DNA from 4 places in the Diaphorobacter sp. JS3051 genome. Region 2 is predicted to be linked to each of the others. Evidence: predicted binding sites of a transcription regulator. Region 2 holds the regulator's gene; each other region holds the start of a gene.
What was found. The regulator sigma-54, encoded in region 2, starts transcription at its own class of promoters, with help from an activator protein. The targets are predictions, from matches to a motif close to TGGCANGNAANCTGCTTT.
Positions count from the first base shown of each region.

Region 1: a site for sigma-54 is predicted at 5,660-5,677, ahead of I3K84_RS09830 (pilin). Genes of this name have one in related genera too.
Region 3: a site for sigma-54 is predicted at 1,915-1,932, ahead of I3K84_RS12200 (TorF family putative porin). Genes of this name have one in related genera too.
Region 4: a site for sigma-54 is predicted at 4,243-4,260, ahead of glnA (type I glutamate--ammonia ligase). Genes of this name have one in related genera too.

Region 1 covers NZ_CP065406.1:2,051,949-2,059,788, forward strand. The annotation lists gene I3K84_RS09800 (NAD(P)-dependent oxidoreductase) at 1-141, shown strand, start outside; gene glmS (glutamine--fructose-6-phosphate transaminase (isomerizing)) at 299-2,209, opposite strand; gene I3K84_RS09810 (Lrp/AsnC family transcriptional regulator) at 2,346-2,837, shown strand; gene I3K84_RS09815 (DnaJ C-terminal domain-containing protein) at 2,963-3,958, shown strand; gene I3K84_RS09820 (chaperone modulator CbpM) at 3,961-4,281, shown strand; gene I3K84_RS09825 (response regulator) at 4,360-5,046, opposite strand; gene I3K84_RS09830 (pilin) at 5,133-5,609, opposite strand; gene I3K84_RS09835 (sel1 repeat family protein) at 5,842-6,309, shown strand; gene I3K84_RS09840 (ATP-binding protein) at 6,418-7,182, opposite strand; gene glmU (bifunctional UDP-N-acetylglucosamine diphosphorylase/glucosamine-1-phosphate N-acetyltransferase GlmU) at 7,187-7,840, opposite strand, start outside.
Region 2 covers NZ_CP065406.1:2,355,297-2,363,136, reverse strand. The annotation lists gene argS (arginine--tRNA ligase) at 1-1,587, shown strand, start outside; gene I3K84_RS11310 (SPOR domain-containing protein) at 1,600-2,226, shown strand; gene I3K84_RS11305 (thiol:disulfide interchange protein DsbA/DsbL) at 2,285-2,935, shown strand; gene lptA (lipopolysaccharide transport periplasmic protein LptA) at 3,109-3,768, shown strand; gene lptB (LPS export ABC transporter ATP-binding protein) at 3,792-4,544, shown strand; gene I3K84_RS11290 (RNA polymerase factor sigma-54) at 4,597-6,174, shown strand; gene I3K84_RS11285 (thioesterase family protein) at 6,178-6,621, shown strand; gene I3K84_RS11280 (class I SAM-dependent RNA methyltransferase) at 6,618-7,840, shown strand, end outside.
Region 3 covers NZ_CP065406.1:2,527,420-2,535,259, forward strand. The annotation lists gene I3K84_RS12190 (ammonium transporter) at 1-741, opposite strand, end outside; gene glnK (P-II family nitrogen regulator) at 788-1,126, opposite strand; gene I3K84_RS12200 (TorF family putative porin) at 1,147-1,878, opposite strand; gene I3K84_RS12205 (YifB family Mg chelatase-like AAA ATPase) at 2,097-3,635, shown strand; partial or broken gene I3K84_RS12210 (methyl-accepting chemotaxis protein) at 3,681-5,404, shown strand; gene I3K84_RS12215 (SDR family NAD(P)-dependent oxidoreductase) at 5,527-6,336, opposite strand; gene I3K84_RS12220 (LysR family transcriptional regulator) at 6,445-7,362, shown strand; gene I3K84_RS12225 (ABC transporter ATP-binding protein) at 7,393-7,840, opposite strand, start outside.
Region 4 covers NZ_CP065406.1:3,881,543-3,889,382, forward strand. The annotation lists gene I3K84_RS18465 (YncE family protein) at 1-544, shown strand, start outside; gene I3K84_RS18470 (polysaccharide deacetylase family protein) at 531-1,367, shown strand; gene I3K84_RS18475 (sterol desaturase family protein) at 1,418-2,416, shown strand; gene I3K84_RS18480 (EI24 domain-containing protein) at 2,432-3,334, shown strand; gene I3K84_RS18485 (molybdopterin-binding protein) at 3,331-4,152, shown strand; gene glnA (type I glutamate--ammonia ligase) at 4,309-5,724, shown strand; gene I3K84_RS18495 (hypothetical protein) at 5,931-6,434, shown strand; gene glnL (nitrogen regulation protein NR(II)) at 6,469-7,539, shown strand; gene ntrC (nitrogen regulation protein NR(I)) at 7,591-7,840, shown strand, end outside.

The sequences.
Region 1 (7,840 bases), 300 kb from region 2:
CAGTACCGGACCGCGAACGATGCCGTGATCATGGGCGATAGCGGGCCCAGCGACATCTCGCTGGAGGACTATGCGGTCGCCATGGTGGATGAAGCAGAGTCCGCGAAACACCGCGGCCGGCGCTTCACTGTGGCGCACTGAGAACGAACCGAAAGCCCCGTGCCGGTTCGCGCCCGACCCGGGGCGATCCCCTGCCCCGACTTTCGCTGTACCAATGAATCACCGATGCCGGCGATAGGCATCGTTGGAATACCGCAACCGGGCGGCGGCAACCACCATGCCGCCGGTGTGCTTGGCCTTACTCCACCGTGACGCTCTTGGCCAGGTTACGGGGCTTGTCTACATCCGTTCCGCGCGCGCAGGCCGTGTGGTAGGCCAGCAGTTGCAGCGGCACCACGTGCAGCAGCGGCGACAGGGCGCCGTAGTGCTCTGGCATGCGGATGACGTGCAGACCTTCGCTGCTGTCGATATGGGTATCGGCATCAGCCAACACGTAGAGCACGCCGCCACGGGCGCGCACTTCTTCCATGTTGCTCTTGAGCTTCTCCAGCAGCGCATCGTTGGGCGCCACGGTCACCACCGGCATGCTGCTGGTGACGAGAGCCAGCGGGCCGTGCTTGAGTTCACCCGCGGGGTACGCCTCGGCGTGGATGTAGCTGATCTCCTTGAGCTTGAGGGCACCCTCCAGTGCAATGGGGTAGTGCAGTCCGCGGCCCAGGAACAGGGCGTTCTCCTTCTTCGCGAAGTCCTCGGACCAGCTGATGATCTGCGGCTCCAGCGCCAGCACGGCCTGCAGTGCGGCGGGCAGGTGGCGCATGGCTTTCAGGTAGTTGCCCTCGGCCTCCTCGGTCAGGCGCCCGCGCGACTGCGCCAGCGCCAGGGTCAACAGGAACAGTCCCGCCAGCTGCGCGGTGAAGGCTTTGGTCGACGCCACGCCAATCTCCACGCCGGCGCGGGTGACGTAGGCCAGCTCGCACTCGCGCACCATGGCGCTGGTGGCCACGTTGCAGATGGTGAGCGTGTGGCGCATGCCCAGGCTCTGCGCATGGCGCAGTGCGGCCAGGGTGTCGGCGGTTTCGCCGGATTGGCTGATGGTCACCACCAGCGTGCGCGGGTTGGGCACGCTGGTGCGGTAGCGGTATTCGCTGGCCACTTCCACCTGGGTGGGAATGCCCGCGATGCCCTCCAGCCAGTACTTGGCGGTGCAGCCGCTGTAGTAGCTGGTCCCGCAGGCGAGGATGAGCACGGAGTCGATCTCCTTGAACACACGCCAGGCTGCCGCGCCCTGCTGTCCGGGCTGGCCCACGCCGTCGAACAGCTCGGGCACGATGCCCTGCAGGCCGTGCAACGTGTCGGCAATGGCGCGCGGCTGTTCAAAGATTTCCTTTTGCATGTAGTGGCGATAGGGCCCCAGCTCCACCGCACCACTGTGTGCGTGCACGGTGCGCACGGGGCGGCTGCCGGCGTCCAGCGGCTGGCCATCGGCCGTGGTGATCCAGTAACGGCCCAATTGCAGGTCCACCAGGTCGCCCTCTTCCAGGTACACGATCTGGTCGGTCACACCGGCCAGGGCCATGGCATCGCTGGCCAGGAAGTGCTCACCCTCACCGACACCCAGCACCAGGGGCGAGCCCGCGCGCGCACCCACCACGCGGTGCGGCTCGTCCTTGTGGATCACGGCAATGGCGAACGCGCCGTGCAGCCGCGCAGTCGCGGCGCGCACGGCCTGGAACAGGTCGCCGTCGTACAGGCTGTCCACCAGATGCGCGATGACCTCGGTATCGGTCTGGCTGGAGAACACGTAGCCGCGCGCCTGCAACTCGGCGCGCAACTCCTCGTGGTTCTCGATGATGCCGTTGTGCACCAAGGCCACGCGGCCGGGGCGCTCTGCCTGCGCCGGCGCGGCACCGGGTCCGTGGCTGAAGTGGGGATGGGCGTTGTGCACGACGGGGGCGCCGTGCGTGGCCCAGCGGGTGTGGGCGATGCCCGTGGCGCCTTGGAGGTGTTCATGGTTCACCTGCGCCAGCAGTTCGGCCACGCGGGCAGTGCTGCGCGCACGGTGCAGGCCACCCGCGGGCATTTCGCCCAGGCTCGCCTCGTGCACGGCGACGCCGCAGGAGTCATAGCCGCGGTACTCCAGCCGCTGCAGGCCTTGCACCAGGATGGGAACGATATTGCGGGTGGATACCGCGCCGACGATGCCGCACATAAATACTGCTCCGATGAAAGAATGGGCGAGATGCTAGGCGGCCTCTCAAGAAATTTTTGATCTGATTTTCATTACATATGAACAAAAATTTCTTCCGCCATAATCTAAGAAATATTTCTTCATAAAACACACTTTAATGGAATCTGATTCCTCGCTGGATGCCGTGGATTTGCAATTGCTGGACCTGCTGCAGCGCGACGCCTCCCTCAGCAACCAAGCTATGGCAGAACAAGTGCATGTCTCCCCACCCACCTGCCTGCGCCGCGTGCGGCGGCTGCACACCCTGGGCCTGATCGAGCGGCAGGTGGCGCTGTTGCAGCCCGACCGCCTGGCCGCGCTGCAGGGCCACGGGCTGGCTGCGATCGTCGAGGTTGCACTGGACCGCCAGGGTGCCGAGCACCTGGACGCGTTCGAGGCCCGCGCCGTCGCCGAAGACGAGGTCCAGCAATGCTGGCGCGTCTCGCCGGGGCCGGACTTCGTGCTCATCGTGCACACGCGCGACATGCCGGGCTACCTGGCCCTGTCGCAGCGGCTGTTCACGCAGGACGCCAATGTGCGCAACGTGAAGGCGTTCTTCTCGGTCCACCGTGCAAAGTTTGAAACAAAAGTACCTCTAGCGCTTATATAGCAAGCGTCAACAGCTATTTAATTTATAGCAATCCTGCACGACCTCTTGACCTTCCGGGACATCGACTCCACTCTGTGAACCTCAAGGCCGCGCCCACTGCGGGCCGGCCATGCATGGAGGGACGCATGGAGTTCAAGGACTACTACCAGATCCTCGGCGTGGCACGCGACGCCACTGCCGCCGACATCAAGAAGGCCTACCGCAAGCTCGCGCGCCGGTACCACCCCGACGTGAGCAAGGAGGCCGATGCCGCGGCCCGCATGGCCGAGGTGAATGAGGCCAATACCGTGTTATCGGACCCGGAGAAGCGCGCCGCCTACGACGCGCTGGGCCGCGAGGCACCGCACCGCGCGGGGCAGGACTTCCGCCCGCCGCCGAACTGGGACGCAGGGTTCGAGTTCACCGGCACGCCCGGCGCCGAGGGCATGGACGCGGCGCAGTTCAGCGACTTTTTCGAGCAGCTCTTCGGCCGCGCCGCCCGCGCCCAGCGCAGCCGGCACGCGGGCCCGTCGGCCCATGATGGAAGCGGCAGAACCTCACCACAGCGCGGGCGCGACCACCACGCCAGCATCGAGCTGGACCTGCGCGATGCCTACCTGGGCGCCGAGCGCACGCTGACGCTGCGCGGCGCGCGGGTGGACGACAGCGGCCACCTGGTCAATGAAGAACGCCAGTTGCAGGTGAACATCCCCAAGGGGGTGCGGGAGGGCCAACTCATCCGCCTGGGCGGCCAGGGCGGCCCGGGCCTGGGCGGCGCGCCCGCGGGCGACCTGTTCCTGGAGGTGCATTTCAAGCCCGACGCACGCTGGCGCGCCGAAGACCGCGACGTGTACCAGTCCGTCACCCTCGCGCCCTGGGAGGCCGAACTGGGCGGCCCCGTCGAGGTGCAGACACCCGGCGGCGCCACCGTGGAAGTGACCGTGCCGCCGCGCTGGAAACCCGGCCGCAAGCTGCGCCTGAAGGAGCGCGGCATTCCCGCCGCCACGCCCGGCGACCTGTACCTGGAACTGCACGTGGCCCTGCCCCCCGCCACCAACGAGGCCCAGCAGCAGGCCTACCGCGCGTTCGCGCAGGCCTTCCCGCAATTCCAGCCCCGCAAGCCCTCTACGCAAGGAGCCTGAGCATGCCCACGCCCCCATTTGTTGATCATGCCCTGGCCGAGCTGCTCGACGAACAGGCCCGCCTCACGCTGGACGACCTTGCGCGCTCGTGCTGCATGGCGCCCGGCTGGGTGATCGAACGGCTGGAGGCCGGCCTGCTGCACGGCGAACAGGCGGGCGGCCACTGGCAATTCACCAGCGCCACCGTGGTACGCGCGCGCCGCCTGGCGCGGCTGGAATCGACCTTCGACGCCGACCCCGAGCTGGCCGCGCTCACGGCCGACCTGATCGAAGAGGTGACGGCGCTGCGCCAGCGCCTGCGGCAATTGGAAGGGCGGCTGTAGCCCCTTCAAACAGCACCGGGTGGCATGAATGCCCCGGTGCTGCAGACAGGAGGATTGCTGGCAATGCGGTAGCCCACCCTATGAGGCATTCAGCGCACTGAACACCAGCCGGAAAAGCTCGGTACCTTGATTGGTGGAACCGAAGGCACCCTTCTCCTTTGCCATTTGTTCGTTTTTAGGCAGGTTTCCGCCTGCTGAATAAAAGATGAGCGGCAACTTGATGCTCGCATTGCGCATCTGCTCCAGCAGTTCATACCCCGCCCGCGGTTCGTCGTGGCGCCCCATATCGCTAATGACCAAGTCGAATCTTTCATGCGTCAGACGCTCTATGGCTTGTTCGGTGGTTTCAGCCAGACGGATCGTCATACCCAGGGCCTGCAAGGACTGTTGCAACTGCTGGTTGTTCTTCGGGCGATCGTCCACCCACAGGATCTTGGTCTTGCTGGCGCGCTTGACTGCCCGGGTGGTAAGCATCTCGGTGACAACCTCCACGGCCTCCTGTGCCGCCTTGCTCGGCGGCAAATGCCCCTGCGCATCGGGTGCAGCAGCATTGGCCGCGAGTCCTGCTGCAGTCTGAAGTTGCGCTCTGTTGAACGATGCCTCCATGCCCGCGCCTTTGAGGGTGAGCCCCCCAATATCTTTGATAAACGTCTTTATAGATTCGCCAAAGTACCATACCACCCATAGCAATACCAGCGGCCATGCGATAGCGCCCAACAAATCGGCGACTGAATGAATAGTCTTTGAAATTTCTTCCAACGGCATGTGTCAGAGCATCATTGGAATCAATTAGAGCCAAACAACAACGGGGGCATAAATTCCCCCGCGTTACTAGAAATTCAAGATGAAAATCAAAGATCAGTCAGACACGTCTTGGGACGAATTGTTGCAGCAATATCCGTCTTGCAGGTCCATTCAGACTTGTTTGTGTCATAGACCAGTGTCCATTCAAACTTTTTACCAGACAATTTCGCATTTACACCCGAAGTTGCGAACGTCGAAGTAACAGTGCAACCGCCAGTATCAGCAGCAGTACCTGCCGTAGTAACAGAAGCGACATATTTACCCTTAATCGTGTCAGCCTTCCCAATACTTCCTACGGCAGCCGAGGCATTGGCTGGGCATACTTTATCTTGAGGAAAGCTGAGTTCAATATCCTTTTTCACTCCATCAGCAAGAGTAACGGCCTCAGAAGCCTGGGCTTTAGCCGTGTAATCTTGATAGGCAGGCAACGCCACAGCCGCCAAAATACCAATGATCGCCACGACGATCATCAGTTCGATCAGGGTAAAACCGGCCTGGGCGCGGCGCATGGCAGTGGATTTCATGAAATTCCTCCAGTTGGGTAATGGGCCGGCAATTACCGGTCGCATTACACTCAGCAACAGTCATGCCAACTGGTTTCCATTGGTTTCCACGTGTTTCAGGCCGGTTTGATACCCGAACCATCATCCCAATGGTTTTTGACACGGCTTTTGCCGTGTCATGGCATGCCGCCACGCATGCCAAATCAGGTTTGCCGGTGCGAAATAGAATGACCGGCCATAGGAGAAGAAAGACATGGACACCATCAGCCTGGACGCGTCGGTCGCGATTACCGGCATCAGCCGCAGCACGCTATGGCGCCGCGTGACGGACGGCACGATCGGCCGGGGCGGCAAGGACGGGCGCAGTCGCGCCATGCTGGCGCTGGGCGACGTGCTAGGCCTGGTGAGCGTGCCCCTGGGTGCCGATGACATTGCCGTGCTGCTGCGCGCCGACGCGGGCGATGCCGATGCGCAGGCCGACATGGGCGCGCTGTTCTACGTGGCGGGCGCGCACAAGGCGGCGCTGTACTGGCTGGGCGAAGCCGCCGCGCAAGGCAATGCCGAGGCCATGCAGTGGCTGGGGACGGCCTACGCCGCGCGGGGGGGCAACATTATACACAAAGATGCCAACCTTGCAATCATGTGGCTTGCCAAGGCTGCCGCGCTGGGGCATCCCATCGCGCAGTACCAGATGGAGCGGCTGCGCGATGGGCGCGAATGAGGCCCAGCGGCTGCAATGACAAAAACAGCCTCTTTCCCTTTACAGTAAAGCGCTGGAAGCTATCAAATAGAGAGCTTTCGCCCGGCTTTTCCGAAGCCGGCGCCGCTTTCAGGCGCCCGGCCAGTCGAGCCGGATGCTGCAGCCCGCGCCGGGCGCGGCCGCCGCGGTGATCGTGGCGCCATGGCGCTGCGCTATCGCCGCGCACAGCGCCAGGCCGGCGCCCACGCCCTCGAAGTCGGCCTCGCGGTGCATGCGCTGGAACACGCCGAACAGCTGCTGCGCGCGCGCGCCGTCGAAGCCCGCGCCGTTGTCCTGCACGGTGATGCGCACACCGCCCTGCGCCGCAGGCTCAGCCTGCACCTGCACGCGGGGCTGCGCCACGCCGCGCGAGAACTTCACCGCATTGCCCAGCAGTTGCACCAGCAACTGGGCCAGCAGCTCGGCATCGGCCTGCACGACGGGCAGATCCGGCGCAATGTTCCATGCCGCGCCTTCGGCCGCCGCACCCAAAGCCTGCCGAGCCTCCTGCACAGCCGCGGTCAGCGCAACGGCCCGGGGCCGCAGCGCAGCGCTGCGTGCGCGGGCGATGGCCTGCAGCCCGTCGATCATCTGCGCCATGCGGCGCGCGGACTGCTCCATCGTGGCCAGGAAACCCAGCGCCTCGTCCACCTGCGGCGGCTGCTCCTGCAGTACCTCGCGCACCAGCGCGCCATAGGAGGTGACGTGGCGCAGCGGCGCGCGCAGGTCGTGCGACACACCCCGTAGAAAGTCCTCCTGCGCCGCCGCCATATCGCTGATCTGCTGGCGCGCCTGGGCCAGTTCGCTGCGCAGCTGCGCCAGCGTGTCCGCCGGTGGAATGCCCTCGCCGGTCATGGCCTCAACCCTTGGCCTGTTTGGCGGGGCGCTTCCAGTTCGCGATGCTCACCTGCCGGCCACGCGCCACGCTCAACACACCCGGTGGCGTGTCCTTGGTGATGGTGGAGCCGCCACCCACCGTGCCACCCGCCCCAATGGTGACGGGCGCCACCAGCACGCAGTTGCTGCCGATGTGCACGTCGGCCTCGATCACCGTGCGGTGCTTGTTGGCACCGTCGTAATTGGCGGTGATGCTGCCGGCGCCGTAGTTCACGCGCTCGCCCACGCTGGCGTCGCCCAGGTAGGCCAGGTGGTTGGCCTTGGCGCCGTCGGCCAGCGTGCTGTTCTTCACCTCCACGAAGTTGCCAATGTGCACCTCGCGCCCCAGTTGCGCGCCGGGGCGCAGGCGCGCGAAGGGACCAATCAGTGCGCCTTCGCCCACATGGGCGCCGGCCTTCTCGCCATCGATGTGGGTAAAGGGGTGGACCACAGCGCCCGCGGCGATGGTGGCGTTGCTGATGTGGCAGTAGGCGCCGATGCGCGCGCCCTCGCCCAGTTCCACGCGGCCGGTGAAGATGCAGCCCACGTCGATCTCCACATCCTGCGCACAGAGGATTTCGCCGCGCGCGCCGCTGCGCGCATCGTCGCGCAGGTCAAAGCGCGCGGGGTCGGCCAG
Region 2 (7,840 bases):
CTCGCGTGCACGGCCGCCATGCAGCTGGCCAAGCCCCTCAAGCAGAATCCCCGCGCACTGGGTGAACAGCTACAGGCCGCGCTGGAGGCCACGCCCGCGTTCCAAAAATGGGTGCAGGCCATCGAGATCGCCGGCCCCGGTTTTCTGAACATCCGCCTCAAGCCCGCCGCCAAGCAGCAGGTGGTGCACGAGGTGCTGGCGCAAGGCGCGCAATATGGCTACCAGCCGGCGCGCGGCGAGAAAGTCCTGGTGGAGTTCGTCTCCGCCAACCCCACCGGCCCGTTGCACGTCGGTCACGGCCGCCAGGCCGCCATCGGCGACGCCATCAGCCATCTGTACGCCACCCAGGGCTGGAGCGTGCACCGCGAGTTCTATTACAACGACGCGGGCGTGCAGATCGACACCCTCACCAAGAGCACGCAACTGCGCGCCAAGGGCTTCAAGCCGGGGGATGACTGCTGGCCCACCGACGCGGACAACCCGCTGGCCAAGAATTTCTACAACGGCGACTACATCCAGGACATCGCCGACGCCTTCCTCGCCAAGGCCACCGTCCAGGCCGATGACCGTGCGTTCACGGCCAATGGCGATGTCGAGGATTACGAGAACATCCGCCAGTTCGCCGTGGCCTACCTGCGCAATGAGCAGGACAAGGATCTGCAGGCCTTCAACCTCCAGTTCGACCAGTACTACCTGGAGTCCAGCCTCTACGCCAACGGCCATGTGGACGCTACCGTGCAGCGCCTCGTCGCCAACGGCAAGACCTACGAGCAGGACGGCGCGCTGTGGCTCAAGTCCACCGACTACGGGGACGACAAGGACCGCGTCATGCGCAAGCAGGACGGCACGTACACCTACTTCGTGCCTGACGTGGCCTACCACATCCAGAAGTTCCAGCGCGGCTTCACCAAGGTGGTGAACATCCAGGGCACGGACCACCACGGCACCATCGCGCGCGTGCGCGCCGGCCTGCAGGCGGCGGACGTGGGAATCCCCCAGGGCTACCCCGACTACGTGCTGCACACCATGGTGCGCGTGGTGCGCAATGGCGAGGAGGTCAAGATCAGCAAGCGCGCCGGCAGTTACGTGACGCTGCGCGACCTGATCGAGTGGACCAGCAAGGACGCGGTGCGTTTCTTCCTGCTGTCGCGCAAGCCCGACACCGAATACACCTTCGACGTCGACCTGGCAGTGGCGCAGAACAACGACAACCCCGTGTATTACGTGCAGTACGCCCATGCGCGCATCTGCTCGGTGCTGCGCGGCTGGCGCGAGGACTACGACGTGGCCGCGCTGCGCGATGTGGACCTGTCGCCGCTGGAAGGCCCGCAGGCCCAGGCGCTGATGCTGCTGCTCGCCAAGTATCCCGAGATGCTCACCGCGGCCGCGGCCGGCAATGCGCCGCACGACGTGACGTTCTACCTGCGCGACCTGGCTGCCGCCTACCACAGCTATTACGACGCCGAGCGCATTCTGGTGGACGACGAGACCGTCAAGCAGGCGCGGCTGGCGCTCGTCGCGGCCACGGCGCAGGTATTGCACAATGGATTGGCGGTGCTGGGCGTGTCTGCGCCAGCCAGAATGTAAGTGACCACTGATATGAAGAAACAGCAACGCGGCGGCACCATCGTGGGCTTCATCCTCGGGGTGATCGTGGGCCTGGGAGTCGCGCTGGCCGTGGCCGTGTATGTGACCAAGGTGCCCGTGCCCTTCCTGAACAAGAGCACGCCGCGTGCGTCCGAGCAGGACGAGGCCACGAAGAACAAGAACTGGGACCCCAACGCGCCGTTGTACGGCAAGAACCCTGTGCGCCCCGCTGCGCCGGCTGCCGCTCCCGCGTCCGACACCGCGACCGCCGCAGCCCTGCCTGCGTCGGGTCCGCGGGCGGCGGCCAGCCGGCCCGGCGCGGCACCGACGTCGGCCGACCCGCTGGGCGACCTGGCCCGCGCCAAGGCCAACGCGGCGCCCGCTCCCGCGACCAGTGCCGATCCTTTCGAATACTTCGTGCAGGCGGGCGCGTTCCGCACCCAGCAGGATGCCGATGCGCAGCGCGCCAAGCTGGCCATGCTGGGCTGGGAGGCGCGCGTCAGCGAGCGTGAGCAGAACGGCCGCACGGTGTTCCGCGTGCGCGTGGGCCCGTTCGGCAAGCGTGACGACGCCGAGTCGCTGAAGGAAAAACTCGATGGCGCGGGGGTGGAGTCCGCGCTGGTCCGGGTGCAGCGCTGAACTTTTGCCCGCGCTGGCGCTCACAACCCTCCATGCTGTCCAGGAGTGATCCCAACCTATGAAACGCCGTGAGTTTTCTCTGACCGTCGCCTCCGCGGCCACCGCCCTGAGCCTGCCGCTGGCGGCGCCCGCATTGGCGCAAGGCCGCCAGTTCAAGGAAGGCAAGGACTACGTCAAGCTGGGCAAGCCCGTCGCAACCGAGGCACCTGCCGGGAAGATCGAGGTCATCGAGTTCTTCTGGTACAGCTGCCCGCACTGCAATACGTTCGAGCCTTCGCTGGAGGCCTGGATCAAGTCGGCGCCCAAGGACCTGCACATCCGCCGCGTGCCCGTGGCGTTCAATGCGAGCTTCGTGCCGCAGCAAAAGCTCTACTACGCGCTGGAAGGCATGGGCAAGCTGCCCGAGCTGCATGCGAAGGTGTTCCGTGCGGTGCACGTGGAACGCCTGCCGCTGAACAAGGACGAGCTGATCTTCGACTGGATCGGCAAGCAGGGCGTGGACGTGGCGAAGTTCAAGGAGGTCTACAACTCCTTCACCGTATCCAACCAAGTGCGTAAGGCGTCGCAGCTGCAGGATGGCTACCAGGTCGAAGGCGTTCCCTCCATGGGAGTGGCCGGCCGCTACTACACCGACGGCACCATGGCGGGCAACATGCAAAGCGTGCTGCAGGTGGTGGAGCACCTGGTTGGCGTAGCGCGCAAGGGCTGAAGCGCCCCGCCGCCACCAGCGACAAGCGCGCCTACGGGCGCGCTTTTTTCATGCCTGCGCACCGGTTGGCGCGGCGGCATGACAGCCGGTGGCAGGCCTGTACGGGTTGATGCGATCCACTGCGGCGGCGGCGCGCTTGCGTCAGTACAATGACCGCAAGATTCGTGCCCTCTATGAGAACCCGATTGCCCTTCCTCCTCCTGTCCCGCGCCGCAGCGCTGGCCCTGGCGCTGGCCGCATCGCCGCTGGTGCATGCCGAAAAAGCCGACCGCAACAAGCCCATGAACATCGAGGCCGATGCCCTGCGCCACGATGAGCTCAAGCAGACCAGCGTTTTCACCGGCCGTGTCGTCATGACCAAGGGCACCATCGTGCTGCGCGGCGCGCAGCTGGAGGTGCGCCAGGATGCCGACGGCTTCCAGTACGGTGTGGTGACGGCCGAGCCGGGCAAGCGCGCTTTTTTCCGGCAAAAACGTGACACCGCGCCGGGCGCGCCCGACGAGTTCGTCGAGGGCGAGGGCGAGGTCATCGAATACGACGGCCGCGCCGACGTGGTGAAGCTCATCCGCCGCGCCGAGCTGCGCCGCTACCGCGAGGCCACACTGACCGACGAGCTGGCCGGCGCCCTCATCGTCTACAACAACCTCACGGACGTGTTCACCGTGGACGGGCAGAAGACCGCGCCCGCCGGCGCCACTGCCGGCACGCCGGGCGGCCGGGTGCGGGCGGTGCTCGCGCCCAAGGAGCCTGCCTCGGGCACCAGCGCCACGCCGCCCGTGCGCACCGAGCCGCCCGCGCTGCGTACCAGCCCCAGCCTGGACGGCGCAAAGTGAGCGCGGCCTTGGACGATGCGCGCATGAGCGAAGGCGTCAGCCGCCTGGAGGCGCTGCACCTGGAGAAGTCCTACGGCAGCCGCAAGGTGGTCAAGGACGTGTCCGTGGTCGTGCAAAAGGGCGAGGTGGTGGGCCTATTGGGCCCCAACGGCGCCGGCAAGACCACGTCGTTCTACATGATCGTCGGCTTGGTGCGCAGCGACGGCGGCCGCATCAGCATCGACGGGCAGGACGTGACGGACATGCCCATCCACCGGCGCTCGCGGCTGGGCCTGTCGTACCTGCCGCAGGAAGCCTCGATCTTTCGCAAGCTCAATGTCGAAGACAACGTGCGCGCGGTGCTGGAGCTGCAGACCGACGAGGCCGGCCGCACCCTGCCGCGCGCCGAGGTGGAGCGGCGCCTGACCGCGCTGCTGCAGGAGCTGCGCGTGGACCACCTGCGCAAGTCGCCTGCACTGGCGCTGTCGGGCGGCGAGCGCCGGCGCGTGGAGATCGCGCGCGCGCTGGCCACGCAGCCGCGCTTCATCCTGCTGGATGAGCCCTTTGCCGGCATCGACCCGATCGCCGTGATCGAGATCCAGCGCATCATTGGCTTTCTCAAGGCGCGCGGCATTGGCGTGCTGATCACCGACCACAACGTGCGTGAGACGCTGGGCATCTGCGACCACGCCTTCATCATCAGCGACGGCCAGGTGCTGGCTCAGGGTACGCCGTCGGACATCGTCGACAACGCGGAAGTGCGCCGGGTGTACCTGGGCGAGCACTTCCGCATGTGAGAGTGATGGGCGACCACGGCGCGATGCAGGACCAGACAGTGGGTTGCAGGCCATGAAGCCCGGCCTGTCGCTGCGCGTCTCGCAGCACCTGGCGCTCACACCGCAGTTGCAGCAGTCGATCCGCCTGCTGCAGCTGTCCACGCTGGAGCTGGCCCAGGAGGTCGAGCAGATGCTCGACGAGAACCCCTTCCTGGAGCGCACGCTGGAAGAGGCCCCGCGCGAGGAGTTCGGCCTGGCCCAGGCCGATGCGCCGGTGAGCGAGCAAGACCGCGAAGCCGAAGATGCTATTTATTCAGGAGCTGTCAGCGCAGGACAGGAAAGCGCTACAAGCCAAAATGATGCAGAAACCTCCACCGCCGAATCCACGGCCGAACCCGCGGACTGGGAAGGCGACGGCTCGGTAGACCTGGCGCCCGACGACAGCGAGTGGGGCGGCGACGCTCCGGCACGCAACGGTGCCGGCGCGGGGAGCGACGACGAGGTGGACGCCACCGAGCTGGCCCGCAGCCAGGAGTCGCTCACGGCCTTCCTGCACCGCCAGGCGCTGGCGCTGCGCCTGTCCGAGCTGGACATGGCCGCGCTGCGCTTCCTCATCGAATCGCTGAACGACGACGGCTACCTGGACGAGTCGCTGCAGGACCTGGCCGCCAGCCTGGCGGGCACCGAAGACCCCGAGCAACTCGATGAATTGGTGCACCGCTTCACAGTCGCGCTGCGCCTGCTGCAAAGCCTGGAGCCCGCGGGCGTGGGCGCGCGCGGCCTGGCCGAATGCCTCACGCTGCAGCTGCGTGCGATGGACCAGGACGAAGAGGGCGACCCCGACGTGATCCAGGCCGCGCTGGCCATTTGCGGCCAGCCGCTGGACCTGCTGGCCAAGCGCGACGTGCGCCGCCTGGCGCAGGCCTGCGGCACCAGCGAAGAGCGCACGCGTGCCGCGATGGCCTTGATCGCACGGCTGGAGCCACGCCCGGGCAGGCGCTTTGCCGACGTGGACCGCAACATCATCGTGCCCGACGTGATCGTCAAGAAAACTGGCCGCGGCGGACAGCAGAACTTCAGCGTGCAGCTCAACCCGGACGTGATGCCGCGTCTGCGCGTGCACGACATCTACGCCGGTGCGTTGCGCGGCGGCCGTGGCGAAGGCCACCAGGCGCTGCAGGCACGGCTGCAGGAGGCGCGCTGGTTCATCAAGAACATCCAGCAGCGTTTTGACACCATCCTGCGCGTGTCGCGCGCCATCGTGGAGCGGCAGAAGAACTTCTTCGTGCATGGCGAACTGGCCATGCGCCCGCTGGTGCTGCGCGACATTGCCGATGAACTGGGCCTGCACGAGTCCACCATCAGCCGCGTGACCACCGCCAAGTACATGGCCACGCCGCAAGGCACCTACGAGCTCAAGTATTTCTTCGGCTCGGGGCTGGGCACCGAAACCGGCGGCAACGCCTCCAGCACGGCCGTGCGCGCGCTCATCAAGCAGTTCATCGCGGCCGAGAACCCGCACAAGCCGCTGTCGGACAGCCAGATCGCCGAGATGCTCAAGGAGCAGGGCATTGAATGTGCGCGCCGCACCGTGGCCAAATACCGTGAGGCGCTCAAGATCGCCCCGGCCAACCTCCGCAAGGCACTTTGAACCATGGCACGCGTCGTCTTTGACCTTCCCCCGCACTTCGGCTTCAGTACCGAGCTGCAGATCTACATCAGCCATGTCAACCAGGGCGGGCACCTGGACAACGCGCAGTTGCTCAGCCTCGTGTCCGAGGCGCGTGTGCGTTTCTTCAAGTCGCTGGGCTACCCCGAGGCCGACGTGGCGGGCCTGTCCACCGTGGTGGGCGACATCGTGGCGCAGTACAAGTCCGAGGCGTTCCACGGCGAGACGCTGCGCGTGGAGATGACGCCGCAGGATTTCAACCTCTACGGCTTCGACCTCGTCTTCCGGATGACCGAGAAGAGCCAGGGGCGCGAGATCGCGCGCGGCAAGACCGGCATCGTCTTCATCGACCGGGCGGCCCGCAAGCCCGCACCCATTCCTGAATCCGTGCTCCAGCCATTGCTGCAGCGCGCAGCACAGCCGCAATGAACCAGCTTCAACTCTTCTTGCCCTGCGCCGCTGGCGTGGAGGGCTATCTGGCCGACGAGGTGCACAGCCTCACGGGGCTGGCCGGGCAGGACCTGCTCGTGGGCCGCGCGGGCGTGCTGCTGCGCGCCTCGTGGCGCGATGCGCTGCGCCTGAACCTGCACAGCCGCCTGGCGCAGCGCGTGCTGGTGCAACTGGCCGAGCGGCCCTACCGCAACGAGGACGACATCTATGCCGCCGCGGCCGACGTGGCCTGGGAGATCTGGTTCACCCCGCGCCAGAGCTTCAAGGTGGAGGTGACGGCGCAGCACAGCCCGCTCAAGAGCCTGAACTTCGCCGCGCTGCGCGTGAAGGATGCCGTGGCCGACCGCTTCCGCGCCAAGGCCGGCGTGCGCCCCGACGTGCAGACGCAGTGGCCCGACGTGCGCGTGCACCTGCACCTGACCAGCGACCGCGCCCAGATCTACATCGACACCTCGGGCGAACCGCTGTTCAAACGCGGCTGGCGCGAGGACAAGGGCGACGCGCCGCTCAAGGAAACGCTGGCCGCCGCCATGATCGCCGCCACCGGCTGGGACCCGCATGGCGAGCAGCCGCTGCCGCTGTACGACCCCTGCTGCGGCAGCGGCACCGTGGTCATCGAGGCCGCGCAGATCGCCTGCCGCATCGCGCCGGGGCTGCAGCGGCGCTTTGCCTTCGAGAAGCTGTTGCCGCACCAGGCGCATGTCTGGTCTGCTATCAAGGAAGAAGCTTCCAGCGCCGTTACCGCGGCTTCGGTGCCGATTTTTGGCAGCGACGTGTCGCACCGCATGGTGGACTTTGCCCAGCGCAATGCCGCGCGCGCCGGCGTGGCCGACGCGGTGCAGCTGCGCGGCGGCGACGCGTTGCAGCGCATGCCGCCCAGTGAACAACCCGGGGTGATGCTGCTGAATCCGCCGTATGGCGAGCGCATCGCCGCGGCCGGCACGGCGGGGCGCAATGCGCGTGAGCGCATGTCCACGGTCGAGCGCATGGGCCGCGAGACGGCGCAGACCGAGGACGGCGTGGACTTCTTCGCGCAGTTGGCCGCGCACTGGAAGAAGCACTACGCCGGCTGGCAGGCCTGGATGCTCACGCCCGACCTCAAGCTGCCCGGGAAGATGCGCCTGAAGGAGTCGCGCCGCGTGCCGCTGTGGAACGGCCCCATCGAATGCCGCCTGTTCCGCTTCGACCTCGTGGCGGG
Region 3 (7,840 bases), 170 kb from region 2:
GTAGGCACCCACCAGGCCCGCGATACCGGCATTGATGTGCACCACGGTGCCGCCCGCAAAATCGAGCGCGCCGTCGGCCGCCAGCAGGCCGCCACCCCACACGATGTGGGCCATGGGCACGTAGCTGAAGGTGAACCACAGCAGCGCGAAGATGAGCACGGCCGCAAAACGCATGCGTTCCGCAAAGGAGCCCACGACCAGCGCCACGGTGATGGCCGCGAACGTGCCCTGGAAGGCGATGAACACGTATTCGGGAATGGTCGCCAGCGCACCAAAGGTTTCCTGGCTCACGCCCTTCAGGAAGAGCTTGGACAGGTCGCCCACGAATTGGCCCTCGCCGGAGAACGCGAGGCTGTAGCCGTAGATGGACCACAGCAGCGACACCAGGGCGAAGATCACGAACACCTGCATCAGCACGGACAGCATGTTCTTGGTGCGGCCCAGCCCCCCGTAGAACAAGGCCAGGCCCGGGATGATCATCAGGATCACGAGCAGCGTGGAGGTCAGCATCCAGGCGGTGTCGCCCGAGTCCACCTTGGGCGCGGCGGGCGCCGCTGCCGCTGCCGCGGGTGCGGGTGCCGCAGCAGGTGCTGCGACGGGCTCGGCAGCGGGCGCAGGCGCGGGGGCGACGGCCACGGGCTCCGAAGCCGCCGCGGCCGCGTCGGGTGTCTGGGCCAGCGCGCCGGCGCCACCGGCCAGCAGGCTTGCACCGATCAGTAGGGAAGCAAATAGTTTTTTCATGGCAGATCTCTGGGTCGGGAGGGACGAATGCCTGTGCGGCGCGCGCTCACAGGGCTTCCTGGCCGGTCTCGCCGGTGCGAATGCGCACCACCTGTTCCAGGTGCGCCACGAAGATCTTGCCGTCGCCGATCTTGCCGGTGCGGGCCGCGCCTTCGATGGCCTCGATGACGCGTTCCACCAGCTCGTCGGCCACGGCGGCCTCGATCTTCACCTTGGGCAGGAAGTCCACGACGTACTCGGCGCCGCGGTACAGCTCGGTATGGCCCTTCTGGCGGCCGAAGCCCTTCACCTCGGTCACGGTGATGCCCTGCACGCCGATGTCCGACAGGGACTCGCGCACCTCGTCGAGCTTGAAGGGTTTGATGATGGCGGTGACCATTTTCATGATCGGTTCCTTGTCGAGAGTTAAAGGGTCTTGGTGAGGGAGACGATCAGGCGGGCCTTGTTGGCATCGCCGAAGAAGCCCTTCTTGTTGGCTCCGGCAACCGCCGCGGACAATGACAGGCCGGCGCCGAAGTCGTAGGCGCCGCCCACGCTGTAGTCCACGTAATTGGGCACGCCCAGATCCTTGATGTCGCTGGCAAAGCGCGTGTAGCCCACGGACGCCTTCAGCGTGACGCTGGGCGCAACCTCCTGCGCAAACGCCAGGTTCAGGTAGCCCGTGTTGCGCCCGCGGTTGCTGGAGGTCTTGGCGCCCGCCCAGCCGAAGTAATCCTTGGACACGGTGTGCGAGTACTTGGCCGTGAACGGGCCGTACGTGGCCGCACCGTACAGCTCGGTGGTGTTGCCGCTGGTGTTGCCCGGGTACACATACGTGAGCGCGCCCACATCCAGGTCCACCTCGCCGGCCTTGAATTTGTAGCCGCCGTAGAAGTCGGCCTCGATGGAGTTGCCGGACAGCCAGTCCACGCTGGAGTTCCAGTTGCCCACATAGAAGCCGCTGTCGCCAAAGCTGTAGTCGAACCCGCCCTGGATGGCCGGGTTCACGGCCTTGATGCGGTTCACGTCCTGGTCCTGGCCGCGGAACTTGTAGTTGCTGGTCAGCGACACATTGGCAGTGAGCTGGGCGCTGGCAAGGCCCGGTACGGCGACGGCCGCAAAAGCGAGGGTCAGGGTCTTGAGGGAAAAGCGGTGCATGGTTCCTCCAGTGTTGGGCGACGGTTGACACCCCTCAATGCATGGACCGTGCCACCCCGAAATCCGCCCCGCGACGGCCTGCCGGGTACCATCCTGAGACATACGTGCAGTCACAGGGGTTGCAGCCCGGCGCATTTCGCACCAGCCTGGTGCAGGGCTGCCCTCTTGCGCATCCCGTCGCCATGGTTGCACGCACATGCCTGGGGAGATCCGTTGCGATGAGTCTTGCTTTGGTGCAAAGCCGCGCCCTGCTGGGCCTGCACGCGCCCGCCGTTACGGTGGAAGTACACCTGGCCAACGGGTTGCCCAGCTTCGCGCTGGTGGGCCTGGCCGATGTCGAGGTCAAGGAGGCGCGCGAGCGCGTGCGCTCCGCGCTGCAGAACGCCGGGCTGGAATTCCCGGCCAACAAGAAGATCACCGTGAACCTGGCGCCGGCCGATCTGCCCAAGGACTCCGGCCGCTTCGACCTGCCGATCGCGCTGGGCATCCTGGCCGCGAGCGGGCAGATCGACGCGGCCCGGTTGGACGGCTGGGAGTTCGCCGGCGAGCTATCGCTGTCGGGCCTGCTGCGCCCGGTGCGCGGCGCCCTGGCGACCAGCTTGGCGCTGCGCGCGCTGGCGCAGCCCGTACGCACGGTGCTTCCCCCCGGCAGCGCCGAAGAAGCTGCGCTGGTGCCGGGCACCGAGATCTACCGCGCGCACCACCTGTTGGACGTGGTACGCCAGTTCGTGCCCGTGCCCCCGCCGAACGATGATGGCGCGGACGACGGCGGTTGGCAGCGGCTGCAACCCGCGCCGCCGGCCCCGGCCACCGATGGCCCGGACCTGGCCGACGTGAAGGGGCAGGCCGCGGCCAAGCGCGCACTGGAGATCGCTGCCGCAGGCGGGCACGGGCTGCTGCTCGTGGGGCCCCCGGGCTCGGGCAAGTCCATGCTGGCCCAGCGTTTTGCCGGGCTGCTGCCCCCGATGGGGGTGGAGCAAGCGCTGGAGAGCGCGGCCATTGCCAGCCTGGCGGGGCGCTTCAGCCCCGCGCAGTGGATGCAGCGCACCACAGCCAGCCCGCACCACAGCTGCAGCGCGATCGCGCTGGTGGGTGGGGGCTCGCCGCCGCGCCCGGGCGAGATCTCGCTCGCGCACGAAGGCGTGCTGTTCCTCGATGAATTCCCCGAATTCGCCCGCAGCGCCCTGGAGGCGCTGCGCGAGCCGCTGGAGAGCGGGCGCATCACCATTGCCCGGGCGGCGCAGCGCGCCGAGTTCCCGGCGCGCTTTCAGCTCGTGGCGGCCATGAACCCCTGCCCCTGTGGTTTTGCGGGCTCGCACCAGCGCGCCTGCCGCTGCACACCCGACCAGATCGCGCGCTACCAGGGCAAGCTCAGCGGCCCGCTGCTGGACCGCATCGACCTGCATGTGGAGGTGCCCGCGCTGCCGCCCGAGGAACTGCTGGGCGCCCCGCCCGGCGAACCCAGCGGCGCCGTGCGCGAACGCGTGGCCCGCGCGCACGAACGAGCGCTCCAGCGCCAGGGCAAGGCCAACCAGGCATTGCAGGGCCAGGAGCTGGAACAGATGGCGGCGCTGGACACCGCGGCCGCGCGGTTCCTGCAGGCCGCGGCGGCGCGCCTGGCGTGGTCGGCGCGCAGCACGCACCGGGCCCTCAAGGTTGCACGTACTATTGCCGATCTATCGGGCTGCGAGACCGTGGGCGCCGCCCATGTGGCCGAAGCCGTGCAATACCGGCGCGTCCTGCGCGCACCGGCGTGACGCGCCACCGCTGCCCTTCCTTGTTTGAATCCTCCTGAAGATCCTATGAAAAACCTCAGCATCGGCACCCGCCTGGGAGGCGGCTTCGCCCTGTCCTGCTGCTGATGGCCCTGATGACGGCCTTTGGCGTATGGCGCCTGCAGACCGTGGCGCAAGCCACCAACGAGATGACGCAGCAACCCCTGGCGGTGGAGCGCATGATCAGCGACTGGTACCGCTACGTGTACAGCGCGGCGCGGCGCACCTCGGCCATCGTCAAGAGCACGGACCCCTCGCTCGGCCAGTTCTTCGCGGCGGACACCGCCACCTCCACGCGCGAATCGGCCGAGCTGCAAAAGCGTATCGAAACACTGCTCACCAGCGACGAGGAAAAGGCCCTGTGGGCCGACATCCAGAAGGCGCGCGTGACCTACCTGTCCTCGCGCGACCAGGCCGTGAAGGCCAAGGCCGAGGGCCAGCTGGAGGAGGCCGAACGCCTGCTCACCCAGGTGTACCTGCCCGCCACCGACCAGTACGTGGCGCTGATCCAGCGCCTGCTGGACATGCAACGCGCCCGCATCGACGCCACGGCGCAGGGGATCAATGTCACCTATGGGCAAAGCCGGCTGTGGCTGATCGTGCTGGGCGTGCTCGGCCTGGGCGCAGGCGCCCTGTGCGCATGGTGGCTCACACGCGGCATCACGCGGCCGCTGGCGCAGGCCGTGCAGGTGGCGCGCGCCGTGGCGGCCAACGACCTCACCAGCCGCGTGCAGGTCGACTCGCGCGACGAGACCGGCCAGCTGCTGCAGGCGCTGCAGGAGATGAACGCCAGCCTGTCGCAGGTGGTGGCGCGCGTGCGCTCGGGCACCGACGGCATCGCCACGGCGTCCAGCCAGCTCGACGCAGGCAACCAGGACCTGTCCTCGCGCACCGAGGAGCAGGCCAGCTCGCTGCAGGAAACCGCCGCCTCGATGGAGCAGCTGACCAGCACCGTGCGCCAGAACGCCGACAACGCGCGTCAGGCCAACCAGTTGGCATCCTCCGCCGCGCAGACGGCCACGCAGGGCGGCCAGGTGGTGGCCGGCGTGGTGCAGACCATGGGCGCCATCAACGCCAGCAGCCGCAAGATCAGCGACATCATCGGCGTGATCGACTCGATCGCCTTCCAGACCAACATCCTGGCGCTGAATGCCGCGGTGGAGGCCGCACGCGCCGGCGAGCAGGGCCGCGGCTTTGCCGTGGTGGCCGGCGAGGTGCGCGCACTGGCACAGCGCAGCGCGGCTGCCGCCAAGGACATCAAGGGCCTGATCGGCGACTCGGTCGCCAAGGTGGAGGAAGGCTCCCACCAGGTCGAGGAAGCCGGCCGCACCATGGACGCCATCGTGCAGAGCGTGCAGCGCGTGAGCGACCTGGTGGCCGAGATCACCGCCGCCAGCCAGGAGCAGAGCGCGGGCATCGAGCAGGTGCACCAGGCCATCACGCAGATGGACCAGGTCACGCAGCAGAACGCCGCACTGGTGGAGGAAGCCACCGCCGCCACGGGCTCGCTCAAGGCCCAGGCTGGCCAGTTGGCCCAGGCAGTGAGCGTGTTCCGCGTGGAAGGCCTGCAGGCCGCCCAGACGGCAACGGCAACGGCAGCGCCCGCCCCCTTCCGCCGGCCCGCACCGGCCACAACGACCAAGCCCCCCGCAGCAGCGCGCACGCTGGCGGCGCCCACCCGCCCGCCGGCAGCGGCCAAGGCGGCCCCGGCCGCCGCGCGCCACAGCGACGACGATTGGGAAGCCTTCTGAGCGCCCCGGGCGGGGATGCCCCACCCGCCGCGTTTTGCTACGTTATTTATAGCTGTTAGCGCTGATTCAACAAGCGCTACAGCCCAAAAATGCAGTAAAGCAAACAGGCGCAGCCCCGGGCGTCAGACGAACATGCCGCCCGATGCCTCGATGCGCTGCGCATTCACCCAACCCGTGCCCGGCTGCAGCAGCGCAGCGATCACGCCACCGATGTCGTCCGGCAGGCCCACGCGGCCCAGCGCGGTCTGGCCGGCGATGAAGGCGTTGAGCTGCGCGTTGTCGCGCACGGCGCCGCCGCCAAAATCCGTCTCGATCGCGCCAGGCGCCACCACGTTCACGGCAATGCCGCGGGCGCCCAGTTCCTTGGCCAGGTAGCGCGTCAGCACCTCCACCCCGCCCTTCATCGCCGCATAGGCCGCGTAGCCCGGTAGCGCGAACCGCGCCAGGCCCGACGACACGTTCAGGATGCGCCCGCCGTCGTTCATCAGCGGCAGCAGCTTCTGTGTGAGGAAAAACACGCCCTTGAGGTGGATGTTGACCATGTCGTCGAACTGCGCCTCGGTGGTTTCCATGAAGCTGGCATACACGCCCACGCCCGCGTTGTTCACGAGGAAGTCGAAGCGCTCGCGCTGCCAGTGCCGCGCCAGCAGGTCGCGCACCTGGCCTGCGAAAGCGGTAAAGGTGGCGCTGGCCGCCACGTCCAGGGGCAGCGCCACGGCGCGGCGGCCGAGGGCCTCGATCTCTGCGACGACGGCCTGCGCCTCGGCGGCCTGGCTGCGGTAGGTCAGGATCACATCGGTGCCGGACCGCGCCACGTGCAACGCGGCATTGCGGCCCAGTCCCCGGCTGCCGCCGGTGATGAGGGCGATGGCCGGGCGGGCGGCCATGCCGGCGGTGGCCGTAGAGGAGGAAGAAGATGCGGCGTGGCTCATGGCGGGAACCTTTCAGTGAGGAGTGAGAAGCAGTGAGCGGACTCTATTGATCCGCGCTGCATCCATAAATCACTGAAAATTGATCGCATCGTTCTTTTGATACGAACAATGAGCCCGTTTGACCGCATGCACATCTTCGTCCGCGTGGCCGAGCTGGCCAGCTTCACGCAGGCCGCCGAAGCGCTGGGCATTCCCAAGGCCAGCGCCTCCACCGCCGTGCAGCAGCTCGAAACCCAGCTTGGCACGCGCCTGCTGCACCGCACCACCCGGCGCGTCCAGCTCACGCAGGACGGGCAGGCCTATTACGAGCGGTGCAAGGACCTGCTGGCCGACGTGGACGAGCTGCAGTCCATGTTCCAGCAGGCCGACGGCGCCGGCCTGAAAGGACGCGTGCGCATCGACATGTCCACCGGCATGGCGCGCAACGTGGTGGTGCCCCGCCTGCCCGAACTGCTGGCGCGCCACCCCGGTCTGGAGGTGGAGCTGAGCAGCACCGAGCGCCGCGTGGACGTGGTGCGCGAGGGCTTCGACTGCGTGCTGCGCACGGGCGCCGTGGTGGACAGCAGCCTGGTCGCGCGCCCGCTGGGGCTGGCGCGGCTGGTCAACTGCGCCAGCCCGGCCTATCTGCGCGCGCATGGCACGCCACGCTCGCTCGCCGACCTGCCGGGCCACCGGCTGGTGCATTTCGTGAACACGCTGGGCGCCCGCTCTGCAGGCTTCGAGGCCGTGGTGGATGGCGCACTCGTGCTCACCCCCATGCAGGGCGCCCTCACGGTGAACAATGCCGAGGCCTACATGGCCGGCTGCCTGGCGGGGCTGGGCCTGATCCAGGTGCCGCATCTGGGCGTGGTGGACCTGCTGGCGCGCGGCGATCTGGTCGAAGTGCTGCCGCAACTGGCCGCCCCGCCGATGCCGCTCACGCTGATGTACGCCAACCGCCGCAACCTGCCGCGGCGCGTGCGCACGGTGATGGACTGGCTGGCGCAGGTGGTGGCGGAGCATCTGGCGCAGGTGGCCGCCGCCTGAACGGCCTGGCCCCCACGTGTCCCTGGGCCGCTACACGCCCAGGTACTGCCGCCGCGCCGCGGCGTCGCCCGCCAGCTGCGCCATGCCGGCGCTGTACACGATGCGGCCCTGCTCCAGCACGCAGGCGCGGTCGGCCACGGCCTCGGCGAAGGGCAGGTTCTGTTCGCTCAGCAGGATGCCGATGCCCTGCGCCTTCAGCGCGCGGATGGTGCGCGCCATCTGCTGCACGATGACCGGCGCCACGCCCTCCGAGGGCTCGTCCAGCAGCACCAGCAGCGGCTGGCCCATGAGGGTGCGCGCCACGGTCAGCATCTGCTGCTCTCCGCCGCTCATGCGCCCGCCGGGGCGGTCGGGCATTTCGCCCAGGTTGGGGAACAGCGTGAACAGCCGCTCGGGCGTCCACAGCGGCGCGGGCGTGCCGTCCGGCCAGTGGCGCGGCTTCTGACGGCCCACTTCCAGGTTCTCCAGTACCGTGAGG
Region 4 (7,840 bases), 1.5 Mb from region 2:
CCACCTGTGGATCGATGCCGGCAGCCGCACGGTGTATTCGACCATGCAGGACAGCGATGAGCTGGTGGCCATCGATATATCGACGCAAAAGATCAAGTGGCGCACAAAGACAGGTGCCATGCCGGCGGATGTGTACGGCAGCCCCGACGGCAAGCATCTTTTTGTCGGCCTTACCGGCAGCGATAGCGTGGAGGTCTTCGACATTGTCGGTGAGCAGCCGCGCAGCGTGCAACGCATCAAGACGGGAGATGGCGCCCATGCCTTTCGCGCTGCGGGCGACGGTCGCCATCTGTTCGTGAGCAACCGAGTGGCCAATACCATCAGCAAGATCGACATGCAGGCGCTGCGCGTGGTGGATGGCTATCCGGCGCCCGGCGGGCCGGACTGCATGGATGTCTCGGCGGATGGTCGCTGGCTCTACGTCAGCGCCCGCTGGGCGCGCAAGATGCTCGTGATCGACACGGTGGAGCGCAAGGTGGCACGGGCCGTTCAAGTGGGCAAGTCTCCCCACGGCGTTTGGACACTCCGACATGCCAGGCGCTGAGCCACGCGGCCGCTCCCCCAGAGCACGGCGGAGGTGGCATATTTGTTGCGCTTCAATTTTGATAGCTGCTGGCGCTTATCCAGCAAGCGCTACAGGCCAAAATGACTGCAAAGGCGCTGTGTACCTGACTTTTGACACTGGCCACATGGGCGTTGCGCATCTGGTGGCCGAGGTGCTTCAGCGCCAGCAGGTCAAGGCGACCTTCTTTGCCGCAGACGAACCGACTCAGACGGGCGGCAGCAGCCTGGATGGCTACTGGGCGCCCTGGTGGCGCGCGCGCGCTGCAGAAGGGCACGAGTTCGCATCGCACACGCTGCACCATGTGTACTGGCGTGCCGACCAGGGGACGCCGCTGCAGCCGCGGTTCAAGGTCAGACCATCGGCCGGTCCTCAGGCAGGTCAGGACCTGACGATGACGGGGGCGCAATACTGCGCACAGATCGATGGCGCTGCGAGCCGGTTGCGTGTCCTGACGGGCCGGGAGCCGCTCCCGCTATTCCGCGCGCCGGGCGGCAAGACCTCGCAGCGCCTGCTGGAGGCTGCCAAATCCTGCGGTTATACGCATGTGGGATGGAGTGCTGCGGGATTCCTCGGGGACGAGCTGCCCAGCGACCACTACAGCAATACGGCCCTGCTGGAGCGTGCGTTGCGCACCGTTCGTGACGGCGACATCCTGCTGGCGCATCTGGGCATCTGGTCACGCAAGGATCCATGGGCACCCGCTGTGCTGGAGCCTCTCGTCAAAGGCCTGAAGGCGCGGGGCCTGTGCTTTCGCACGCTGCGCGAGCATCCTGTGTACGGAGCACAAGCGCAGAGAAAATGACACAACGCCCGGCTATGCTGCCGCGCACCCACGCAACGCCACGGTGACTCATGTCAGGGCTGACCTATTTATTCGATACCGCGCAGCAATGGCTGTTCGAGACGCTGGTACAGCCCGCGCTCTTCATGCTGGGCCAGGCCAATGTGCTGGAGGACGGTTATGCCGCCACCGGGTGGCTGCTGGTGGGACTGCTGCAACTGGGGGTGATGGTCGCGGTGATCGGGCCTTTGGAGCGTTGGCGCCCGGTGGAGCTGTTGCGCGACCGTGATGCCGTGCACGTGGACATGCTTTACACGCTGATCCATCGCCTGGGTCTTTTTCGCCTGGCACTGTTCTTCACCACGGAGCCTCTGTGGAATGCACTGTTTGGCGCCCTGCGCGCCCATGGCTGGAAGACCCTGCAGCTGGATGCGCTCTGGCCGGGTGTCTCCGACTTGCCCGTCGTGAGCCTGCTGCTATACCTGCTGGTGTTCGACTTCGTGGACTATGGGATCCACCGCGGCCAGCACCGCTTTGAATGGTGGTGGAGGCTGCATGCGCTCCACCATTCGCAGCGGCAGATGACGATGTGGAGCGACAACCGCAACCATCTGCTGGACGATCTGCTGCGCGATGCCATCATCGTGTTCGTCGCGCAGTGCATTGGTGTGGCGCCGGGGCAGTTTGTCGCCATCGTGGCCCTCACGCAGCTCAGCGAGAACCTGCACCACGCCAACCTGCGCCTGTGGTTCGGCCAGGTGGGCGAGCGCCTGTGGGTCAGCCCGCGTTTCCACCGCATGCACCACGCCATGGGCGTGGGCCCTGAAGCTGCACCTGGGCAGGGAACCGATCAGCACCTGCATGCGGCAGTGCCCGGGGGCAACAACTTCGGCGTGTTGTTGCCGTGGTGGGACATGTTGTTCGGTACGGCCAACTTCGAGCATCGCTACGAGCCCACGGGCGTGCGCGACCAGGTGGAGGCGGACGCGGACGGCCGCGTGCGTGATTACGGGCGGGGGTTCTGGGCGCAGCAGTGGCGCGGCCTGCTGCGGCTGGTGGGGCGGGCGTAGAGAGCCGATCGCGCTATGCTCGCGCGCATGGGGCTTTTCATCGATTCCTTCTGGCGCGCAGTGGGCTATTGCCTGATGCCGCGCGTCATTGCGCTGTCGCTGTTGCCGCTGGTGCTGATCACGGTGGTGGCGCTGGGCGGCGGCTACCTGTTCTGGACAACTGCCGTGGCCTGGACGCAGACGGCGCTGGAAAGCTCCACCTGGCTGGGCCTGCTGTGGGGGTGGCTGCACAACTTTGGCGTGGATAACCTGCCCGTGGCGCTAGCGCCGCTGCTGGTGCTCATGGGAGCCACGCCACTGATCGTCATTGTCTGCGTGCTCGCGGTGGCCGTATTGATGGCCCCTGCCATCGTGACTCTGGTGGCGCAGCGGCGTTTTGCGCAACTGCAGCGCAAGCGGGGCGGTTCATTCCTTGCCAGCGTGCTGTGGTCTCTGGGGTCGACCATCGCGGCGCTCATTGCGCTGGTGCTGTCCATGCCGCTGTGGCTGGTCCCGCCGCTGGTGTTGATCCTGCCTCCGCTCATCTGGGGATGGCTCACCTACCGTGTCATGGCCTTTGACGCACTGGCCGAACACGCGAGCAAGCCGGAGCGGCAGGAGATTTTCAAGCGCCATCAGCTCAGCCTGCTGAGCATTGGCGTGCTGAGCGGATTTCTAGGGGCCGCGCCCGGCATTGTCTGGGCGTCGGGCGTGGTGTTCGCAGCGGCGTTCCTCGTCCTGGTGCCGATCGCCATCTGGATCTACACGCTGGTGTTCGCCTTCTCATCGCTGTGGTTCACGCATTTCTGTCTGGCCGCGCTGCAACAGCTGCGCGAGCAGCGAGGCGAACGCCCGCCGGGCGATACGCCTGCAACCGCCGCGCCCGCAACGCCAGCGCCTTCTTTGCCATCCTCGTCTCACCTGCAGGACAACCCATGACACCGGCTTTCGGCCTCATCATCGTTGGCGATGAAATCCTCTCGGGCAAGCGGGCGGACAAGCACCTCGCCAAGGTCATCGAACTGCTTGCGGCACGCGGGCTTGCGCTGTCCTATGCGGACTACGTAGGCGACGACCGTCCGCGCATCACGGCGGCGCTGCAGCGCGCCTTCGCCTCGTCGGACATCGTGTTCAGCTGCGGCGGCATTGGTGCCACTCCCGACGACCACACACGCCAGTGCGCGGCGGCCGCGCTGCAGCGCCCGTTGGTCCTGCACCCCGAGGCCAAGCGCCTGATCACCGAGCGCATGCAGGATGTGGCACGGGAACAGGGCGAGGCGTTCGACCCCGACCGCGCCGACAATCTGCATCGGCTGAACATGGGCGTTTTTCCTGAGGGTGCGCGCATCATTCCCAACCCTTACAACAAGATCCCCGGCTTCTCGTGTGACGGCCCTGGGGGCGGCATGGTGCATTTCGTGCCGGGGTTCCCGGTCATGGCTTGGCCTATGGTGGACTGGGCACTCCAGCATTACTGTGCCCCGTGGTTCAACCAGCAGCCGCAGATGGAGCGCTCCGTCGTGCTTTACGGCGCGATGGAAGCCGCGCTGACCCCGCTCATGGAGCGGGTCGAGGCCGGACATCCGGGGATCAAGGTGTTCAGCCTGCCGAGCGTGGACCACCCGGTACACGGGCGCCATGTGGAATTGGGCGTCAAGGGGGCCGCTGCCTTGGTGCCTGCCGCGTGGCAGGCGCTGCAGGAAGGTTTGCACCAAACAGGTGCATCCATAGGCCCTGAAATGGTGCGCAAATGGTAAGAAGGCGGGCCACTTAAAATCCTGCACGCGTTTGGTGCGCCGTCGCAGGGCTCTGCGCCCGGCTTGCCCCGTACGGGTGTCCCCATTCGCTGGCACGCAAACTGCTTTTCTGTGCGCATCATTGTTGATGAGCACTTCTATCCCTGGAGAACCCTGATGGCCAAGACCGTTGCAGACGTGATGAAGATGGTGAAGGAAAACGAAGTCAAGTTCGTGGACTTCCGCTTCACGGATACCCGCGGCAAGGAACAGCACGTCACCGTGCCGATCTCGCACTTCGACGAAGACAAGTTCGCCTCGGGCCATGCGTTCGACGGCTCGTCGGTCGCCGGCTGGAAGGGGATCGAGGCGTCGGACATGCTGCTCATGCCCGATCCGAACACCGCCAACATCGACCCGTTCTTCGAAGAAACCACCATGATCATGGCGTGTGACGTGGTGGAGCCGGCCGACGGCAAGGCCTACGACCGCGACCCGCGCTCCATCGCCAAGCGTGCCGAGGCGTACCTGAAGGCCTCCGGCATGGGCGACACGGCCTATTTCGGCCCGGAGCCCGAGTTCTTCATCTTCGACGGCGTGCGCTGGAGCACCGATCCCAACCACACCTTCTACGAGATCGAAGAGTACGAAGCCCCCTGGAATACCGGCGCCAAGCTCGAAGGCGGCAACCGTGGCCACCGTCCCACCACCAAGGGCGGCTATTTCCCCGTGCCCCCGGTCGACAGCACGCAGGACATGCGCGCCGAGATGTCCCTGATCCTTGAATCCCTGGGCATTCCGGTCGAGGTGTTCCACCACGAAGTGGCCGGTGCCGGCCAGAACGAGATCGGCACCCGGTTCAGCACGCTGGTGGAGCGTGCCGACTGGACCATGCTGCAGAAGTACGTGATCCACAACGTGGCCAACGCCTACGGCAAGACCGCCACCTTCATGCCCAAGCCCTACCACGGCGACAACGGCTCGGGCATGCACGTGCACCAGTCGGTCTGGAAGGACGGCAAGAACCTGTTCGCCGGCGACGGCTATGCGGGTCTGTCGGACTTCGCGCTGTACTACATCGGCGGCATCATCAAGCACGCCCGCGCACTGAACGCCATCACGAACCCTGGCACCAACAGCTACAAGCGCCTGGTGCCGCACTTCGAGGCGCCGGTGAAGCTGGCCTACTCGGCCAAGAACCGCTCGGCCTCCATCCGCATCCCGTTCGTGGCCAACCCGAAGGGCCGCCGCGTGGAAGCGCGCTTCCCCGATCCGCTGATGAACCCCTACCTGGGCTTTGCGGCCCTGCTGATGGCGGGTCTGGACGGCGTGGAAAACAAGATCCACCCGGGCGAAGCCGCTACCAAGGACCTGTACCACCTGCCGCCGGAGGAAGACAAGCTGGTGCCCACCGTGTGCCACAGCCTGGACCAGGCGCTGGAAGCGCTGAACAAGGACCGCGCGTTCCTGACCAAGGGCGGCGTGTTCACCGACTCCATGCTCGACGCCTACATCGAGCTGAAGATGCAGGAAGTCACGCGCTTCCGCATGGCCGTGCATCCCGTCGAGTACGACATGTACTACTCGCTGTGATGGCAGGGGCTCAGGCCCCCGACTGTTGTCAACAAGGCGGCTCCGGCCGCCTTTTTCTATGGACGGGCTGCGTGCGGGGTTGACGGAGCACGGCAGCCCGTCGCACCAAAACCGCAGCGTTGGGCCGTCGCAATTGGCGGGTTGGAGTGATTGGGGGATACTCACCGGCACCGCGCATGCCCGACGCATGCCATGTGAGGAATTCGATGAAAAGCACTTTGTTCGCCCTGACCGTTATCGCCGCCGTGCTGCAGCCCGCCTGGGCGCAGGACCGCATCTACCGCTGCGGCAACGAATACACCAACAACGCCACGCAGGCCAAGGAGCGCGGCTGCAAGCTCGTGGAAGGTGGCAATGTGACGGTGCTGCAGGGTTCGCGACCGGCGGCGGCCTCCTCGGGCGGCAGCGCCGGCGCTTCCGGTGCCAGCGCCAGCAGTTCGCCCGCGAACGCTCCGCGCGTGGGCGCGGCCGACCAACGTGCGCGCGACGCCGATGCGCGCGCCATCCTGGAGTCTGAACTGAGCAAGGCGGAAACCCGCCTGGCCGAGTTGCGCAAGGAGTACAACGACGGCTCGCCTCAGCGCACGGCGCTGGAGCTGCGCAACCCGCAGGGCTACATCGAGCGCACGGCCGAGCTCAAGGCCAGCGTGGCCCGGGCCGAGGCCGATGTGGCCGGCATCAAGCGCGAACTCTCGCGCCTGAACAAGTAAACGCCGCGGTCCCCGCGTGCGGCACAAAGGCGCGATCATCCAAGAGCCCACCCCAACGGACCGCTACCAGGCGCTGGACCTCGTCTCCACGCTGATTGCCGTGCTGCACCCCGGCGGGGCGGCTATCTTCGTCAACGCAGCGCTGGAAAACGCCCTGGGCCTGTCGCGCCGCACGCTGGAAGGCGTGGACTTCGCCGGCCTGTTCACCGATCCGACCATCCTGCAGACGGCGCTGGCCGGCGCGCGCGGGCGCGACTTCGCGGCGCTGCGCTTCGAAGCCGTGCTGCGCCGCTCGCCGCAGGAGCCTTTGCCGGTGCACGCCAGCGTGGCGGTGGTGGAGCACAGCGGCGACGTGATCGTAGAGCTGTGGCCCCTGGAGGCGCAGGCGCGCCAGGACCGCGAGGAGCGGCTGCGCGAGCAGGCGCAGGCCAACAAGGAGCTGATCCGCAATCTGGCGCACGAGATCAAGAACCCGCTGGGCGGCATCCGAGGGGCGGCGCAGCTGCTGGAGATGGAGCTGGAAAGCCGCGACCTGACCGAGTACACCCAGGTCATCATCCACGAGGCCGACCGCCTGCAAAGCCTGGTGGACCGGCTGCTGGCGCCGCACCGTCACCCGCACCTCGTCGGCGATGTGAATATCCACGAAGTCTGCGAGCGCGTGCGCTCCCTGGTACTGGTCGAGCATCCGCAGGGCCTGGCCGTGCTGCGCGACTATGACACCTCCATCCCTGAGTTTCGCGGCGACCGCGCGCAGCTCATCCAGGCCGTGCTGAACATCGTGCAGAACGCGGCGCAGGCGTTGCACGAGCGCATTGCCGCGGGCGACGCGGTCATCACGCTGCGCACGCGCGTGGCGCGGCAGGTCACGTTCGGGCGCCAACGCTACCGGCTGGCATTGGAATTGCATGTCATCGACAACGGACCGGGCGTGCCCGAAGCCATCAAGGAGCGGATCTTCTATCCGCTGGTGACGGGGCGGGACGGGGGATCGGGACTGGGCTTGACGCTGGCGCAAACCTTTGTGCAGCGACACCATGGGCTCATTGAGTGCGAGAGCCAGCCGGGCCGCACCGACTTCCGCATCCTCATACCACTGCCTTGAGTCCCTGACACGCACGACCCCAACGGGTAAAGGTAAAGGGAGCTGGAACACATGAAGCCGATCTGGATAGTAGACGACGACCCTTCGATCCGCTTCGTCCTCGAAAAGGCGCTGGCGCGCGAAAACCTGCCCACGCGCAGCTTCACGCAGGCGCGCGATGTACTGGACGCGCTGGCCGATGTGGCCGCGGGCGACCCCACCCACCAGGGACCGCAGGTCCTGGTGAGCGATATCCGCATGCCGGGCGGCTCCGGCCTGCAACTGCTGGAGAAGGTGCGCGGCCTGCAACCCGGTCTGCCGG